Regions from separate parts of the Tepiditoga spiralis genome, predicted to be linked through region 2. Evidence: riboswitches for the same ligand, from Rfam matches in the RefSeq annotation. Region 2 holds a riboswitch; the other holds the start of a gene.
What was found. A riboswitch is a leader RNA that binds a small molecule or an ion and turns the genes downstream of it on or off. The one in region 2 is predicted to bind thiamine pyrophosphate.

Region 1: it holds a riboswitch for thiamine pyrophosphate, as region 2 does, so the genes downstream of both, thiS (sulfur carrier protein ThiS) here and IGS63_RS11080 (thiamine ABC transporter substrate-binding protein) in region 2, are expected to answer to the same signal.

Annotation. Positions count from the first base shown of each region.
Region 1 covers NZ_AP018712.1:1,692,562-1,700,987, forward strand. The annotation lists gene IGS63_RS07900 (D-alanyl-D-alanine carboxypeptidase/D-alanyl-D-alanine-endopeptidase) at 1-795, opposite strand, end outside; gene IGS63_RS07905 (THUMP domain-containing class I SAM-dependent RNA methyltransferase) at 801-1,910, opposite strand; gene IGS63_RS07910 (TetR/AcrR family transcriptional regulator) at 1,907-2,500, opposite strand; gene IGS63_RS07915 (HD domain-containing phosphohydrolase) at 2,593-4,635, shown strand; TPP riboswitch at 4,685-4,795, shown strand; gene thiS (sulfur carrier protein ThiS) at 4,862-5,056, shown strand; gene IGS63_RS07925 (thiazole synthase) at 5,056-5,823, shown strand; gene IGS63_RS07930 (radical SAM protein) at 5,825-6,892, shown strand; gene thiC (phosphomethylpyrimidine synthase ThiC) at 6,908-8,215, shown strand; gene IGS63_RS07940 (thiamine-phosphate synthase family protein) at 8,225-8,426, shown strand, end outside.
Region 2 covers NZ_AP018712.1:2,370,359-2,378,784, reverse strand. The annotation lists gene IGS63_RS11085 (ABC transporter permease) at 1-896, opposite strand, end outside; gene IGS63_RS11080 (thiamine ABC transporter substrate-binding protein) at 875-1,843, opposite strand; TPP riboswitch at 1,892-1,988, opposite strand; gene deoC (deoxyribose-phosphate aldolase) at 2,002-2,760, opposite strand; gene IGS63_RS11070 (tetratricopeptide repeat protein) at 2,774-3,976, opposite strand; gene radC (RadC family protein) at 3,963-4,628, opposite strand; gene IGS63_RS11060 (nucleoside triphosphate pyrophosphatase) at 4,676-5,230, opposite strand; gene IGS63_RS11055 (Gx transporter family protein) at 5,223-5,726, opposite strand; gene IGS63_RS11050 (NusG domain II-containing protein) at 5,720-6,094, opposite strand; gene IGS63_RS11045 (FAD:protein FMN transferase) at 6,091-7,128, opposite strand; gene amrS (AmmeMemoRadiSam system radical SAM enzyme) at 7,101-8,096, opposite strand; gene amrA (AmmeMemoRadiSam system protein A) at 8,098-8,426, opposite strand, start outside.

The DNA of each region.
Region 1 (8,426 bases), 680 kb from region 2:
AATTTTTCCAGTTCCATTTATAGTTCCTAAATTTCTAAAAAGTTGTTCGGCAATTTGATTATCACTTTTTTCAAGCATTTGTTTTAATATTTTATTTAATGTTGGAGAATAGTGAATATATACAGGCTTTAGTTGATTTGGTACTATATCATATTTTACTTCACCATAAAAATTAATTCCTATTTCTTGTAAATAAGAAGTAGTTAAATATGTAATATAATCTTTTAATTGGAAGTCTGTTTTATATTTAAATGCTTCATGATTTTCTTGCCATATGTTTAATGCTGCAATTTGTGGTTGAGGGTCATCCCACATCCATCCTTTCCCAAATCCGTTTTCTTTATAATAAGAGTAATCAAATATTATATTTCCATAAATTTTTTTTATACTATTATTTGATATGGCAGCATTTAATAAATATTTGTATTTTAAAGGAGTTAAAACTGGATTTCCAAATCCCTTTATGTAAATATTACCTCTGTAGTATGATGTTGGTTTTTCATCAAAGTATACTTTAGTTTTGAATGTATAATATTTATTATAAGATTCAAGAGCACTAAAACAAGTAAATAATTTGGTTATAGAAGCTGGAATAAATAATTTATTGGAATTATAATTTATTATTTTTTCCCCATCTAAGCTTCTCATTTCAAAACCAACAAATCCATTAAAAGTTTTTAGTAAATTCACTATTTTATCAGAATTTATATTAGTCAGATTTTGAGTTTTAATTTGTTTTGAAAAGAATAAATTAATTGTTAAAATAATTATAATGATTAGTATAATTTTCTTCATATTTATCATCCATACATATAAAAATAAGTTTCTAATTTTCCATTTTGTATTTTCTTTCTTTTATTAGATTTCATTTCAAAATATTTATCAAAATTACTATATGTTGTTATAAAATTGTACTTCCAATTTGGAAATATAACTTTTAATTTTTTCATTTTTTTATAAAGAATATCTATTTCATCATTAGTATTTAATCTTTCCCCATAAGGAGGATTAGTTATTATAAATCCATTTTCTAATTCATTTTCTATTTTAGTAAAATCTTTTGTTGTAAAAGTAATATGTTTTTCAAGATTTAATTCATTTAGGTTTGTTTTTGCAACTCGTATAATTTCAGGATCAATATCACTACCTATTATATTAACATCTATATCTGTTCTTATTTTATTTTTATAAAATTCTCTTGTTTTTTCAAATAATTCTTTATTGTGTATTTTTAAATTGTTTATTCCAAACTTTCTTTTTAAACCAGGAGCATAATCCATCGCATACATTAAAGCTTCAATAGGAATTGTTCCAGAACCACAAAATGGGTCATAAAGAGGGTATTTTCTTTTCCAACCAGATAGAATAATTAATCCTGCAGCAAGGGTTTCTTTTATTGGAGCATCACTTATTAATTTTCTATATCCTCTTTTATGAAGAGGTTCTCCTGAAGTATCGAGTGCTACAGTAACTTTATCTTTATATGTATATACTCTTACATTTATATTGTATTTTTTTTCTGTCCAATCATCTAAATTATATGATTTTTTTAAACTTTCATATATAGCTTTTTGAGCAACTGATTGCATTGCTGAAAGTCCATATAACCTTGAATATTTACTACTCATTTTATCTATAGTAATGTTGGTATCTTTATATAAATATTTTTTCCAATCTATAGAAAATATTTCATTATATAAATCATCAAAATCATAAGCTCTAAATTCTTTTAACACGATCATAAGTCTTTCAACAACTCTTGAACTTATATTAACTTTATAAATACCTTCTAAATCTGTTTCAAAAAATATCATACCACTCTTTGAATCAATAACTTTGTATCCCATTCTTTTAATTTCATTTGCTACTACTTTTTCTAACCCTATTGTACATAATGCTAAAGCTTTCATTTTTCCACCTCATTTGTTTTTAGTGCGGATAATATAAGTTTTTTATAATTATCAACAATTTTTTTAAAATCATCATCTTCAATCATATGACCTATACCTTTTATTATAGAAGTTAAAAATTCAAAAATAAATTTAGGATCCACATCATTTCTAATTGTTCCGTTTTTTTGTGAAATTATTATTTTTTCTAATATTATATTCTCAAAGGTTTTATAATAATATTCATTAATAAATTTTGCCGTTTCATGATTATAAAATAAATCTTTTATTGGATATTCTTTAAGCAATTTTTGTGGATCAAGGTTATAATTTTCTATCAAATTAATTATTTCTTCTATATCATTTATAGCGTTTAAAAATTCTTTTAATGGAGTTACAAATTCATCTATAATGTTTTTTATAACAATCAATATAAAATTTTGTTTTGACTTATAATTTTTATAAAAAGTAGCTTTACTAATTCCAGAGGAATTAATTACTTTGTTTAAATTAAATTTAGAAAAACCTTGTTCAACCAGCTCAATTTTAGAGTATTCAATTAATTTCTCTAATTTTTTTTTTGTAGATTTTTTTTGATAAATTTTTTTCATTTTTAACCTCCAATTATATTATACCATTTATATTTGCATTTAAGAAAAAATTTGATATAATTAGCTAGGGAAATTAATTTAGGGGGAAAACAATGAAAAAATTACTTTTATATTTTTGTGTTATTTTTATTGGGTTAGCTACTTTTTCTCTTGATTTAAAAGTAGGAACTTATAGTGATTTTCCAAATTCTTTTTATACTAATGAAAATACGGGCGTTTTTACAGAAATTTTAAAAGATATTGCAAATGAAAAAGGATGGAATTTAACTATTTATAATGATACAAAAGAAAAAATAAATAATATGTTTTTTAATAATAGATTGGATATAATATATCCAACTTTAGTTGATTCAAATTTTATTATAAAAGATTCAATGAAAATTTTTACTAATTCAGAATCTATAATTTCTATTTTTGATTTAAAAAATAAATGGATTGGAGTAAAAAAGAATAGCATTTTTTATAAACAAATAAAGGATATTTTAAATAAAAATAATGTTAGGTGTATTTTTTCTGAATATGAAAGTTATGATGAAATTTTTAAAGAATTAAAAAACAAAAAAATTGATATTGCTGTAGTTTCTAAAAATGCTGGTTTGATATTGGCTAATAAATATAATTTTATTGAAAGTAGATTGAATTTTTCTGAATTTAAATTTGGAATAATAGCAAAAGATAAAACAATTCAAGAAAATATTAATGATTATATTATAAAAATAAAAGAAAATCCAAATTCTATTTATTATAAAACATTAAAAAAATATTTTAATAAAAAAAATAACTTTATACTTATAGAAAAAGATATATATATTTATTCTTTTTTTATTTTTGCCATTATAGTGTTATTCTTTTCAAGAAAAAAACACATAAAAAAGAACAAAAAAATTTTAAAGTTGAAAGAAACTCTAGAAAAAGAATTGTACGATATAAAAAAATCATTGGAAAATTTAGAAATTGAGAAACAAAAATTATCTACAACTTTTTCTACAGATAAAAAGGCTAAAGAAAGTTTAAAAAGTATTATAGATATAAATTCTAATATTTCTGAGTATATGAATATTGATGAAGATTTATTTTTAACAGATCTATTTAGAACTTCATTAAATTTATTAGGTGCAGATTATGGTAGTATTCAAAAATTTGAAAAAAATAAATGGAAGTTTGTTGATTCTATAGGACATGATATAAATATATTAAAAAATTTAGATTTAGATAGATCTTATTCTGTTAGATCAAATGAAATAAAAAAAATAAATAATATTATGAAAGAAAATGAGAGCAACATGCCCTTAAATGTTTTAAAAGATTTGAAAGAAGCCACTAAAAAAATAAAAACTACATTATACATACCTTTTTTTGTTAATCAAGAAAAAGTAGCTGCTATAACTTATGATATAAAAGAAAATTCAAAAAAAGATTTTTTTGGTTATGACATAACCATATCAAGAGCTTTTAAAGAAATTGGAGAATCTATTTTAAAAATAAAAAGACAAAATAAAGAATTTAGAAATGCTTATATAAAATTTGCAAATAAATTAGCAATTGTATCTGAAGCACATGATGATGTTACTGGAAATCATATATATAGAGTTGGTATTTTATCAGAGTTTATTGCTGAAAAAATGGGATTAAATTATGAGTTTGTAGAAGAAATTAAAAATTTTGCCCCACTGCATGATGTTGGTAAAATATTTATTCCAATTGGAATTTTAAATAAAAAAGGAAGACTTACAAGAGATGAATTTGATATAATAAAGAAACATACAACAGAAGCAAGAAAAATTTTAGAAGATAATAAATACTTTAAAACTGCTTTAAATATAGCACTTTGTCATCATGAAAAATTTAATGGTGGAGGTTATCCATATGGTATACGAGGATCTGATATTCCAATAGAAGCACAAATAGTTGCACTTGCAGATATATACGATGCACTTAGATCTGAAAGACCATATAAAAAAGGTTTTAGTCATAAAAAAGCAACAGAAATTATTCTTGAAGGTGATGGAAGAATAAAACCAGAACACTTTAATCCAAAGGTTTTAGAGGTTTTTAGAATGTATAATTCCGAATTTGAAGAGATTTATGATAGTAATGCTGGAGAAAAATCTAAAAGGAAATTTTTTATTTTTTAAGTTGACAAAATAAAAAATAAGAGTTATAATCTTTTTGAAAATTAAATATTATGTCCCACAGGGGTGCTGTTATTCCACAGCTGAGATTGAAACGGAAAGTTTCTAACCCTTTTAACTTGAACTGGTTAATACCAGCGTAAGGAGCGGGAAGTACGTGAGATAATAAATAATTAAAACATCTCCTGCTTTTTGCAGGAGATGTTTTTTTTAGAAAGGAGTTAAGTATATGAGAATAATTTTTAATGGAAGAGAAGAAGATATTGAAAAATCTAATTTTTATGATCTTTTAGAAAAATACAATATAGATGAAAAAAAAGTGGTTTTAATTTTAAATAATGAAATATTAAAAAAAGAAGACTATAAAAATAATTTAAATGAAAATGACAAAATAGAAGTTATTACTGTCGTAGGAGGTGGATGATGGAGCCATTAAAAATATATGGTGAAGAAATATCAAATAGATTTTTTATGGGAAGTGGAAAGTTTGCAAGTTATGAACAAATGAAAAAAGCTTTAGATTTTGGAAATATTGATGTAATTACAGTTGCAATGAGAAGAGCATCAAGAGATGGATTAAATGAAAGTTTAATTGACTATGTAGGAAATTCTAAAGTAATAGTAAATACATCTGGAGCAAGAACAGCTGAAGAAGCTTTGTTAATTGCTAAAGTTGGAAAGGAATTATTAAAAAGTGATTGGGTAAAAATAGAAATAATAAATGATGCAAAATATTTAATGCCAGATAATCAAGAAACTATTAAAGCGTGTAAACTTCTTAGTGAAAATGGTTTTAAAGTTTTTCCATATATGTATCCAGATTTGTATGATGCAAAAAAAATGGTTGAAAATGGGGCAAAAGTAATAATGCCACTTGGTTCACCAATTGGAACAAATAAAGGATTTAAAACAAAAGAATTAGTTAGAATTTTATTAAATGAAATTGATGCAAAAATAGTAATAGATGCTGGAATAGGTAAACCATCACATGCTGCACAAGCTATGGAATTTGGATGTGATGCAGTACTTGCAAATACGGCAGTATCAATTGCAGATGATCCAGTTAAGATGGCAAAAGCATTCTCACTTTCAGTAGAAGCTGGAAGATTGGGATATCTTGCTGGATTAGCTGAAGAAAAAGAAATAGCTCAAGCCTCTTCACCATTATTTGATTTTATAGGAAGAAATTGATATGTTTTCAGATATAGTAGATGAAGTATATAATTATGTTCTAAAAAGTCAAAATAAAGAATTTGATAAAAAAATATTAAAAAAAGATAGCTTTTTGGCGGGAGATATCTTTTCACTAATTCATTCAAATTCATTAGAAATAATGGCAAAGAGGGTTTTGAAAAATAATAAAAAATTTTTTGGTAATGTAGTTTATTTATACGCACCTTTATATATATCAAACTATTGCAGGAACATATGTACTTATTGTGGATTTAAAAGTACTAACAATATAAAAAGAAAAAAATTAAATATTAATCAAATTCTAAAAGAAGCAAATTTTTTGTACAAAATGGGAATAGAACATGTATTAGTATTAACAGGTGAAGATCATATTAATAGTTCCTTTGATTACATTTATAATACTGTAAAAAATTTAAAAAAACTTTTCAAAGAAGTTTCAATTGAAACTTATTCACTAAATGAACAACAGTATAAAAAATTAGTTGAAATTGGATTAATTGGAGTAACAATGTATCAAGAAACTTATTCAAAAGGAGTATATGGAAAAGTTCATATATTTGGATTAAAAAGTAATTATAAAAAAAGATTGGATACAATTGAATATGCAATAAAAGCTGGAGTTAGAGAAATAAGTATAGGTGCTTTACTTGGACTAAATGATCCTTATATTGAAGTTCCTATGATGATATATCATATGGATTATTTATTAAAAAAATATCCAAATGTAGAATATTCAATATCCTTTCCAAGAATAAAAAATGCTTTAAACGTTCAGAATGATTTTTATAATATAAATGATATTGATTTTATAAAATTTATTCTTTCAGCAAAATTAATTTTTCCAAGAGTTCATATAAATATTTCAACGAGAGAAAGTTTTGAAATGAGAAATGCATTAATTGGAGTAGCAACTAAAATGTCAGCAGGATCTTCAACTTCAGTTGGAGGATATACTATAAATAATGATTCGGAACAGTTTTCAATAGAAGATAGTAGAAGTGTAAAAGAATTTAGAACTTATATTGAAAGTAGAAATTTTAAACCAACGACTGTAAATTGGTTTTAAAAAGGAGATGAAAAAATGACACAATATGAACAGGCAATAAAAGGTGAAATAACCTCTGAAATGATAAAAGCAGCAATATACGAAAAATGCGATCCAGAATTAATAAGAAAAAGAATAGCAAATGGAACGGCTGTATTACCCAAAAATAAAAAACACGATATTAAAATGCATAGAGTTGTTGGAAAAGGTTTTTTTACTAAAGTAAATATTAATATAGGAACATCACAGGGATATATGAATATAGAAGAAGAACTAAAAAAATTAAAAATATCAGAAAAATATGGAGCAGATTCAATAATGGATTTATCTACTTGGGGTAATTTAAAGGAAATAAGAAGAAGAATTATTCAAAATTCTAATATAATGGTTGGTACTGTTCCAGTATATGATGCAGCTTCAAAGGCATTTCAAAATAACAAAAAAGTTATTGACTTTGAAGTAAATGATTTTATGCAAATGGTAAAGGATCACGCCGAAGAAGGTGTTGACTTTATGACTATACATGCTGGAATTACAAAAACAACAATTGAAAAACTAAAAAGAACGAATAGAATAGCAAAAATAGTTTCAAGAGGAGGATCAATAATAGCTGGATGGATGTTAAAAAATTCTAAAGAAAATCCTTTTTATGAACATTTTGACGAAGTTTTAAAAATATGTAAAGAATATGATGTAACAATTAGTTTGGGTGATGGATTGAGACCAGGATCTTTACATGATGCGACTGATGATTTGCAAATTGATGAACTTTTAAGGCTTGGAGAACTTGTTGATAAATGTAGAAATTATGGAGTACAAGTTATGGTAGAAGGGCCAGGACATGTTCCACTCGATGAAATAGAAACAAATATGATTATACAAAAAAAATTGTGTAAAAATGCTCCATTTTATGTTTTAGGTCCTATAGTTACTGATATAGCACCTGGTTATGATCATATAACTTCTGCTATTGGAGGAGCTTTAGCAGCTTCAAAAGGTGCAGATTTTTTATGTGCTGTAACGCCAGCAGAACATCTAAGATTACCAACAATAGAAGATATTAAAGAAGGATTGATAGCAACTAAAATTGCAGCTCATTCAGCAGATATAGTAAAAAATAAAAAGGTTATGGAATTTGATAATCAAATGAGTATAGCAAGATCTAAATTTGATTGGGAAAGGCAATTTGAATATGCATTAGATCCAGATAAAGCAAAAGAATTTTATAATGAAAGAAAAGCTGAGGATAAAAAAATGTGCTCTATGTGTGGTCCACTTTGTGCAATGAAAATAACAGAAGATTATTTAAATGAAGGAAATGTTGAAAAATTATTAATAGAATAGGAGGAGAATATGTTAATATTTTCAGGATTTGATCCATCATCAGGTGCAGGACTCTTACAAGATGTTGCAATAACAAAAATGTTTGGAATAAAAGCCAAATCAATTATTTCAGCAAATACATTACAAACAGAAAATGAATTTAAAAAACTTAATTTTAATGAAACACTTGAAGAATTTAATTTATTTAAAAAATTCAATACTATAAAAGTAG
Region 2 (8,426 bases):
AATTTGGATTCATAAAAGTTATAGATAGAAGCTAATATTCCTACTATAACTATTGAATATTCAAATATTATATACATTAAAGAAAATATAAATAAAAAAATATTAGTTTTTTTAATTTTAAAATCTTGATATTCTATTTGATATTCTTCAGTTTTTGAGAGAAATATATTTATTATTGTCAATACAATAAATTGTATCATTGCATAAGTTAAGGCTTTGGAAAAGTTCATAGATCCTCTTAATGTTGTAGAAATTGCAACTTCAAAAGTTGAATATTTGATACCTCCCAATGAAAGAACAATTGCAAAACTTGTAAAGCAGTATGTAAAAACAAGAAAAAAACCTCTTGTTATAGACGGCATTATAATTGGTAAATCTATTTTAAAAAACTTTTGTAATTTATTAGCCCCCTCAATATTGACTGTTTCTTCAATATTTTGAGGTATTTTTTTAAGAGCTTCAGATATGTATTTGATAAATATTGGAGAATTGTAAAATGTATGAGCTATTAAAATGGCTTTTAGATTGTACATAACATTTAAATTTATTCCGATTTTAGATAAAAGACCATTTCCTGAATATAGTATAGAAAAAGCTATTATAGCAGATATTGGAGGAAAGAAAAAAGGTATAAATAATGAATTTTCTATAACATTAGAAAGTATATTTCTTTTTCTTGATACATAGTAAGATGGCAACAATGAAATAATTAATGAAAGTAAGGATGATAGTATACTTTGTAATAAAGTAAAAGATAGGATCCGCAATGTTCGCAGATCCCATATTAAAATTAAACTTTTTGTATTAAAAAAATCTTTAAGTATAAAAAATATAGGAAATATCCAAAGTAAAGCATAATAAAACTCTACTTTTTTTAATACATTATTTTTTCCCATTGTTCTAACCAAGTTTCCATATTTTTAGATATTTTTTCAGAATCGACAGAAACTATTTTTTCTGGTATTATTGCATATTTAAAGGATTCGGGTAAAGTGGTATTAGTTACGGGAAACATCCATTGATTTAAAGGTATCTCTTTTTGAAAATTATTCATTAATAAAAATTCTATGAATCTTTTAGCTAATTCTTCATTTTTTGTATTTTTTATTATACTAGCAGTTTCAATTTGAACATAGGCACCTTCTTTTGGTATAAATGCTTTATATTTAGTACTTTTGTAATATTGATAAGAGTATGCTCCATCTGTTGCATAACTAACCATTATAGGTGCTTCTCCTGCTTCAAATTTTGAAAAAGATTCATCCCATCCTGGTGCTACAGTTAATATAGCTGGTTTTAATCTTTTCCAAAAATCTTGCCAATTATCTCCATAAACTGCAATTGTCCATAAAAGAAAAGATTGTCCTGTACTTGACGTTCTTGGATCTTGAATAATTATCTTTTTATTTAATTTTGTTAAATCTTCAAAAGAAGTTGGAACTGTTTTTAATGTTTTTGGATTATAAACAAAAGCTATTCCTCCATAGTCATATGGTACTGTATAATCATTTAATATTAAATCTTTATTGTTTATTTTAGATATATTTATTGGTGTATATTTTTCTAAAATACCTTCTTTAATTGCTTTTACTGATAAAGATTGATCAAGACCAACTACAACATCAGCTTTTGAATTTTTCTTTTCTAGTAATAATCTTGAAAGTACACTTCCACCATCACCAAGTTTTACAAGATTAACATCACATCCATACATACTTTCAAATTCTTTTAAAACTTTGTCTTCAACCCAATTTAAACTTTCATAAGTGTATACAGTGAGAGTTGTTGAGAAAACACTTATAACAATTAAAATACTCATAATAACTAATATACCTTTTTTCATATTATACCTCCATAAAAAAATTTGCTCCCAAGCGGGAGCAATTATAGTTTTATAATTTTTCCGCCTTCCTACACCAGCATTATCTGGATCAGGTATTAGGGTCGATTGAAAATCCTCTCAGCATTAAGCTCCCCTGGCTTTTTTTAGTATTTACTTTATTAATAATTTTCTTTAGAAACTTCTCCATTTATTATTTTTATACCAGCACTTGCACCAATTCTTTCAGCACCTGCTGCAATTACTTTTTTTGCATCCTCAAAGCTTCTAACTCCTCCAGATGCTTTAACTTTTAAGTCATTTCCAACGACAAATTTCATTAAAGCAACATCTTCTGGAGTTGCTCCACCTGTTCCAAATCCTGTTGAAGTTTTTACAAAGGTTGCACCAGCAAGTTTTGAAAGAACACAAGCTGCAATTTTTTCTTCTTTAGTTAAATAACATGTTTCAATTATAACTTTAACTGTTTTACCATCGGCTTCATCAACAACAGATTTTATATCTTCAAAAACATAATCATATTTTTTTGCTTTTAACATACCGATATTTATTACCATATCAAATTCATCTGCTCCATCATCAAGTGCAGCTCTTGTTTCAAAGGCTTTAACAGTTTTATCATTTGCACCCAACGGAAATCCTATAACTACTGCTACTTTAGAATTACTTCCATTTAATTTTTCTTTTGCGAGTGATGCATATGCAGGGTTAACACAAACTGAAAAAAAATCATTTTCTTTAGCTTCTTCACAAAGTTTTTCAATATCTTTTGGTGTTGCAGTAGCTTTTAATAAGGTGTGATCAATATACCTTGCAATATTTTCTGGTTTTAATTCGATGTTTTTTTCAGAATAATTAAAACTTTCATTTACTTTTTTTATTTCTTTTTCAATACTTTCTTCCAACCTTTTTAAATCCATAATTGAACCTCCATTAATAAAGTCTTTTACACGTTCTCCATCCAAATAATAATCTTAAAGATTCATAAAAAGGAACATTTATAATAAAATCGAAATCCTTATGATAATTATTTTTTAAACTTTTTAAAATTGTTTTTAATTCAGTATAATAGTCTGGACCTTTTAAAGTCATTTTATATTTTGTAGTTTCAGTAATAAACTCTAAAGTTTTCAATCCCATTTTATTTGTGCTTCCGGGAATAAATAATATATCTAATTCACCATATATTTTAATCATGCTTTGATACACTTTGTTTGCTTCTTCTTTAAGGTTTGCATTAAAAAAGTTTATAAAATTTAAATCTAATTTTTCAAAAATATAACTTTTTGATGATTCGTTTAAAAAAAGTATGCTGTTAATTCTTTGTGAAAAAGCACAATATTCAGGAGTTTCATGCCCTTTTTTTGATTGTATAGTTTCTATACATTTTGCACAAGGAGTATTTTCTCTTCTAATAGAAGAGAAAATAGATAATCTTTTATCAATGTCTGTTCCAAATAAGGTCATATAATAATCTAATAAAGTTATAGTTTTTTTTGCTTTGTTTTCAAGAAAACATTTTGATAAATAGGCTTTTGATGCTATAAAATCTTTCTTATATATTGAAAGAGCTAAAGAAATAAATGAATAATTTAAAAATTTATTTGCAGTAGTTAAAAATTTATAAGCACCATCAAAATTATTTACAGAAATAAAATATAAGGATAACAACAAATATGGATATCCTGTTTGAGGGTATTTATTTACAATTTCTTTTGCATAAACAAGAGCATCTTCATCTTTTCTAAAAACTTTTAAAACTCCATAGTTAAATTTAGATTCGATATCTTTACCAAGTAAAAAAAACTTTTCTGCTTTTTCATAATCATTTCTCAATAAATGCATTAGCCCAAATTGATTATAAAAGTAACCAGGCGATTTGTTAGTTAATTTACTTTCAAAGTAAAAAGATAATTTTTCATCACTAATTTCTATATCATATAAGTTTATATCGAACCACGTTTTTATTTTTTCAAATGGTATATTTATTCCAGATAAAACTTTATCTGGTTTGTATATGGTTCTCTTTTTTTCTGTTTCTTCTTCAGATTTTATTTTTCCCCCTTTCTTTTTTAAGTCTTTTTCCATTTCTTTTTTTAATTTATATATTGCCTCTAATTTGTCATTCTCGCTCATTTATATACACCTTCTTTTGTAAATTAAAACTATAATATGAATTGTTTCCTATTATAACATGATCATTTAATTTTATTCCAAGTAAAGTACCGGCTTCATTAATTTTATTTGTTAAATCAAAATCTTTTTTACTTGGTTCAGGGTTTCCTGATGGATGATTATGTACAAGAACAATAGAGATTGCATTATTTTTTATTGCACATTTAAAAATATCTCTTGGGTGTGCTATTGAAGCATTTGCAGTTCCTTGACTTACTTCGTTAGAATTTATAATATTTAATTTTGAATCTAAAGATATAACCTTTACAACTTCTCTATCATAGTATATCATATTTTCTGATACTCTATAAACATCTTCGGGTGAATTTATACTTACTTTTTTTTCTTTCATTTTGTATAGATGATATCTTTTGCCAAATTCAAGAGAAGCTTTTAAGTTTATGGATTTTACTTTTCCAATACCTTTTATGGAAGATAATTCTTCAAAACTTGCCTGTTCTAACTTAGTTAGAGTTTTATATTTTTTTAAAAGTTCTTTTGAAAGTTCAAAAACATTTTTTCCTTTTATTCCACTTCTTAAAATAACGGCTAACAATTCATCATTGGTTAATTTTTCTACACCATATTTTATAAGTTTTTCACGTGGAAGCATATTTACTCTCCTTTTTTAAGTATAAATAATATTAAAATATAAAGTATTCAAAAAGATTGTAATTCAAAAAATAATCTTGATATTGGAAGTCCCATAACATTATAATAGTCACCTATTATTTTATTTATAAAAACGGCTCCAAAATCTTGAATGCCATAACTTCCAGCTTTATCAAAAGGTTCATAAGTACTTAAATAAAATTTAATTATAGAATCAGTTAAATTATTAAAAAAAACTTCAGTTTTTTCATAAAAGCATCTTTTTTTGTTTAATGTTCTTATAGTAACTCCAGTAAATACCTCATGTTTTTTTCCAGAAAGACTTTTCAACATATGAAAAGCATCTTCAAAATTATTAGGTTTTCCTATAATTTTTTCATTTAAAACAACTATTGTATCAGCTGTAATTAATAGTTTATCATTACTAATTTTTATAGAGTTGCTTTTTAATTCTGAAAGTTCTACAACTATATTTTCTGGTTTTTTTGAACTATATTTTTCAACTGTATTTGATACTTTTACTTCAAAATTGTTGAACAATAATTTTAGTAATTCATATCTTCTTGGTGAACCTGATCCTAGTATAATATTGTATTTATTCAAATTCAACACTCCTAATAGTTATTTTTACAATTGAAGCATTTATAAAAGCTGTTAAGAAACCTGTTCCTACCATAAAAGGATAGTACCAAAAAATTCCTTTTGAATGTATTATAAAAATACCAGCTACTATAATTTGAACTGAATTATTTACAAAGGCTCCAATTTCACTAATTCCAACTATTCCAAATTTTTTAATTTTAGATGCATAAAACATAAAAATACTTCCTATTAAGCTACCAGTAATCCCCATCCAAAAAGTTGGAGTGAAAAGTTTTCCTGTAAACATAGAACCCATAATTGATTTTATTAAGATCATATAAATTATATTGCTAAAACTCATATTTTTAACTATACCAAGTAATACTGGAAAATTAGAAAATCCCCAACGTGCTCCAGGTACAGGAATAGGCATAGGTAAAAAACTTTCAAAATAATATATAGCTGAAGAAATGGCACTTAAAATTGCAAGATAAGATATTTTTTTAGATTTTACCATGTGATTAAGTCAACTCCATTTTTTTTCTTTTTGCCTATAGGTTTAATTACAATTTTATTTGGTATACAGATTATATCTTGTGAGGCATTATTAACCCAGCCAGTATCAATACAAACCTTTAATTTACATGTTGAATCTAAAGCTCTTACCATTTTATTTTTATACTCTACATGCATTAAAATATTACCAGATTCATTTTTTATAGTATAGGTACCATCTTTTGTTATGTTAAATATATTTTTACCATTTAAAAAAACTTTTGCTCCTTCAATTGAATAGTTATTTAAATTTTGAAATATATATAATGAAATTAAAAATAAAATACCAGCTAGGATAAAGTAAAGGTCTCCTTTTTTTAAAAAAGTCATCTTCCTTTCTCCATAAAATAATCAAAACCAGAAGTTTTTGTTCCTTCACCAGTTGGTGAAATAATATAAGCTTGAATACCAAAATTAGTAAAGTATTCAAGAGAAGGATTGTTGTATCCAAGAATAAAAAGTGTTGTTGCAAATGCATCAGCTGTCATTACTTTTTTTGCAATTACAGTTGAACTAACAGATTTATTTGATGGATATCCAGTTTTAGGATCTATTAAATGATGATATCTAATACCATCTTTTATAAAAAATCTTTCATAATTTCCAGAGGTAGCTACAGCTCCACTGTATAAATATAATGTTCCTATGCTACTATACATACCTTTTTTAAAAGGATCTCTTATACCAATTACCCAAGGTAAATTTCCATATTTAGGACCAATTATTCCAATATCTCCACCAGCATCAATAAAACCTGTAGCATTAGGGTCAATTCCTTTTATTCTTTCAATGACTTTATCAACTGCATAACCTTTAGCTATTCCACCTAAATCAATTTCTACACCTTTTTTTAATAGATAAACTTTATTATTTTTTTGATCTATTTTTACATATCTATAATTTACATATTGTAATGCATTTTTTATAGCTTCTTTACTGGGTACTTTTTTTGGTGAATTAACATCATCAAATCCCCATAATTTCATTAAAGGACGTATTGTTGGATCAAAAGCATCTCCGCTTATTTTAGCTGTATTTAATGCTGCTTGAAATAAGAATAAAGCTTCTTCATCACATTCAACTTCATCATTTTTATTTAATTTGTAGACTATACTTCCTTTAACATTTGCACTAAATTTTTGATTTAGTCTTTGAAGTTCTTTTTCTGAAATATCTAAAAGTGTATCAGTTGATACTTTTTCACCAGAAATGTATAGCTTTACTATAGTGCCAAGGGTACTTACAATTCTTTCTTTATATTGAGGTTTAGGTTTTGAAAGTATTAAAAAAAGGATTAAAGATACAGAAACTAAAAATGCAATACTAAAAATTGTTTTTAGTACTTTATTATTTTTTGACCACACGTTTTACAACCTCCATGTTCATCTAAATTAATTTTTTGAATTTTATATCCATTTCTTTTTATTAATAAATTACCACAATTTGGACAAAATGTAGATTCATATTTCTCTTCCCAAAGATTTCCAATATAAACATAATTAAGATACTTTTTTGCCATTTCATAAATTTTTATGAGTAGTGATCGGCTTGTTTTAGATTCATTATACTTAAAAATAGGATAGTATTTTGAAATGTGCAATGGAATATTTTTTGATAAATGTGAAATCCACTTAAATTCTTCTTCTAAATCATGTAAATTATCACTAATTTTTGGAACTATCAAGGTAGTTAATTCAACATGAATATCTTTTTGAAAGGCTAATTCTATAGAATTTAAAACATTTTTTAAATTTCCTTTTAGATATTTCATATAGTTTTTTGAATTAAACGTTTTTAAATCTATGTTTACAGCATCAATATAATTTAATAGTTTTTCAAATGGATATTCATTTATAAAACCATTTGTAACTAAAATATTGTAATAATTTTCATTATATTTTTTTACTTGAACGCATGATTCATATACATATTCATAACAGGATAAAGGTTCTGAATAAGTATAGGCTATTCCATTCACATTTTTTTCGTTAATAATTAATGGGATTTCATTAGCTTTTACTTTAGATAGGTAATTTGGTTTAAATTGAGAAATTTCAAAATTTTGACAAAAAGGACATTTTAAATTACAACCCCAACTTCCAATTGAAAGAACTTTATCTCCTGGATGATAATGGAAAATAGGCTTTTTTTCAATAGGATCAATAGATATTGAAGAAATTTCTTCATAATTTAAAGAGTATAATTTATTATCTATATTTTTTATTGTTTTACAAAGACCAGTTTGCCCATTTTTTAATAGACATTCATTAGGACACAATTCACATTTTATACTTTCATTTGTAGCTTTATAAAAAGAAAGTATTTTTTTCATTTTAATAAAGCCTTTCTACTGAAAATTTATATATGTCTAATGGTTCATTTCCATAAATTCCTGCCTTCATTTTTGCAACTTTTATTTGTTTTTCAATAGAATCGATCCCTTCTAGATCTGGTAATAAAACACCTCTTCGCCAGCCACTTTCAACAACTATTCCATAATAACTTGGATCTAATTCTTCTGTATCTTCGACATACTCTAATTGTGAAAGTATATCGACAGTTACTTGTATATCTTCGAGTTCGTTAATTGAAACTGCAGGAAATCTTGGATCTGTTGTAGCAGCTGAAATAGCATTTTCTCTTATTTCTTTAGCTAAATTTT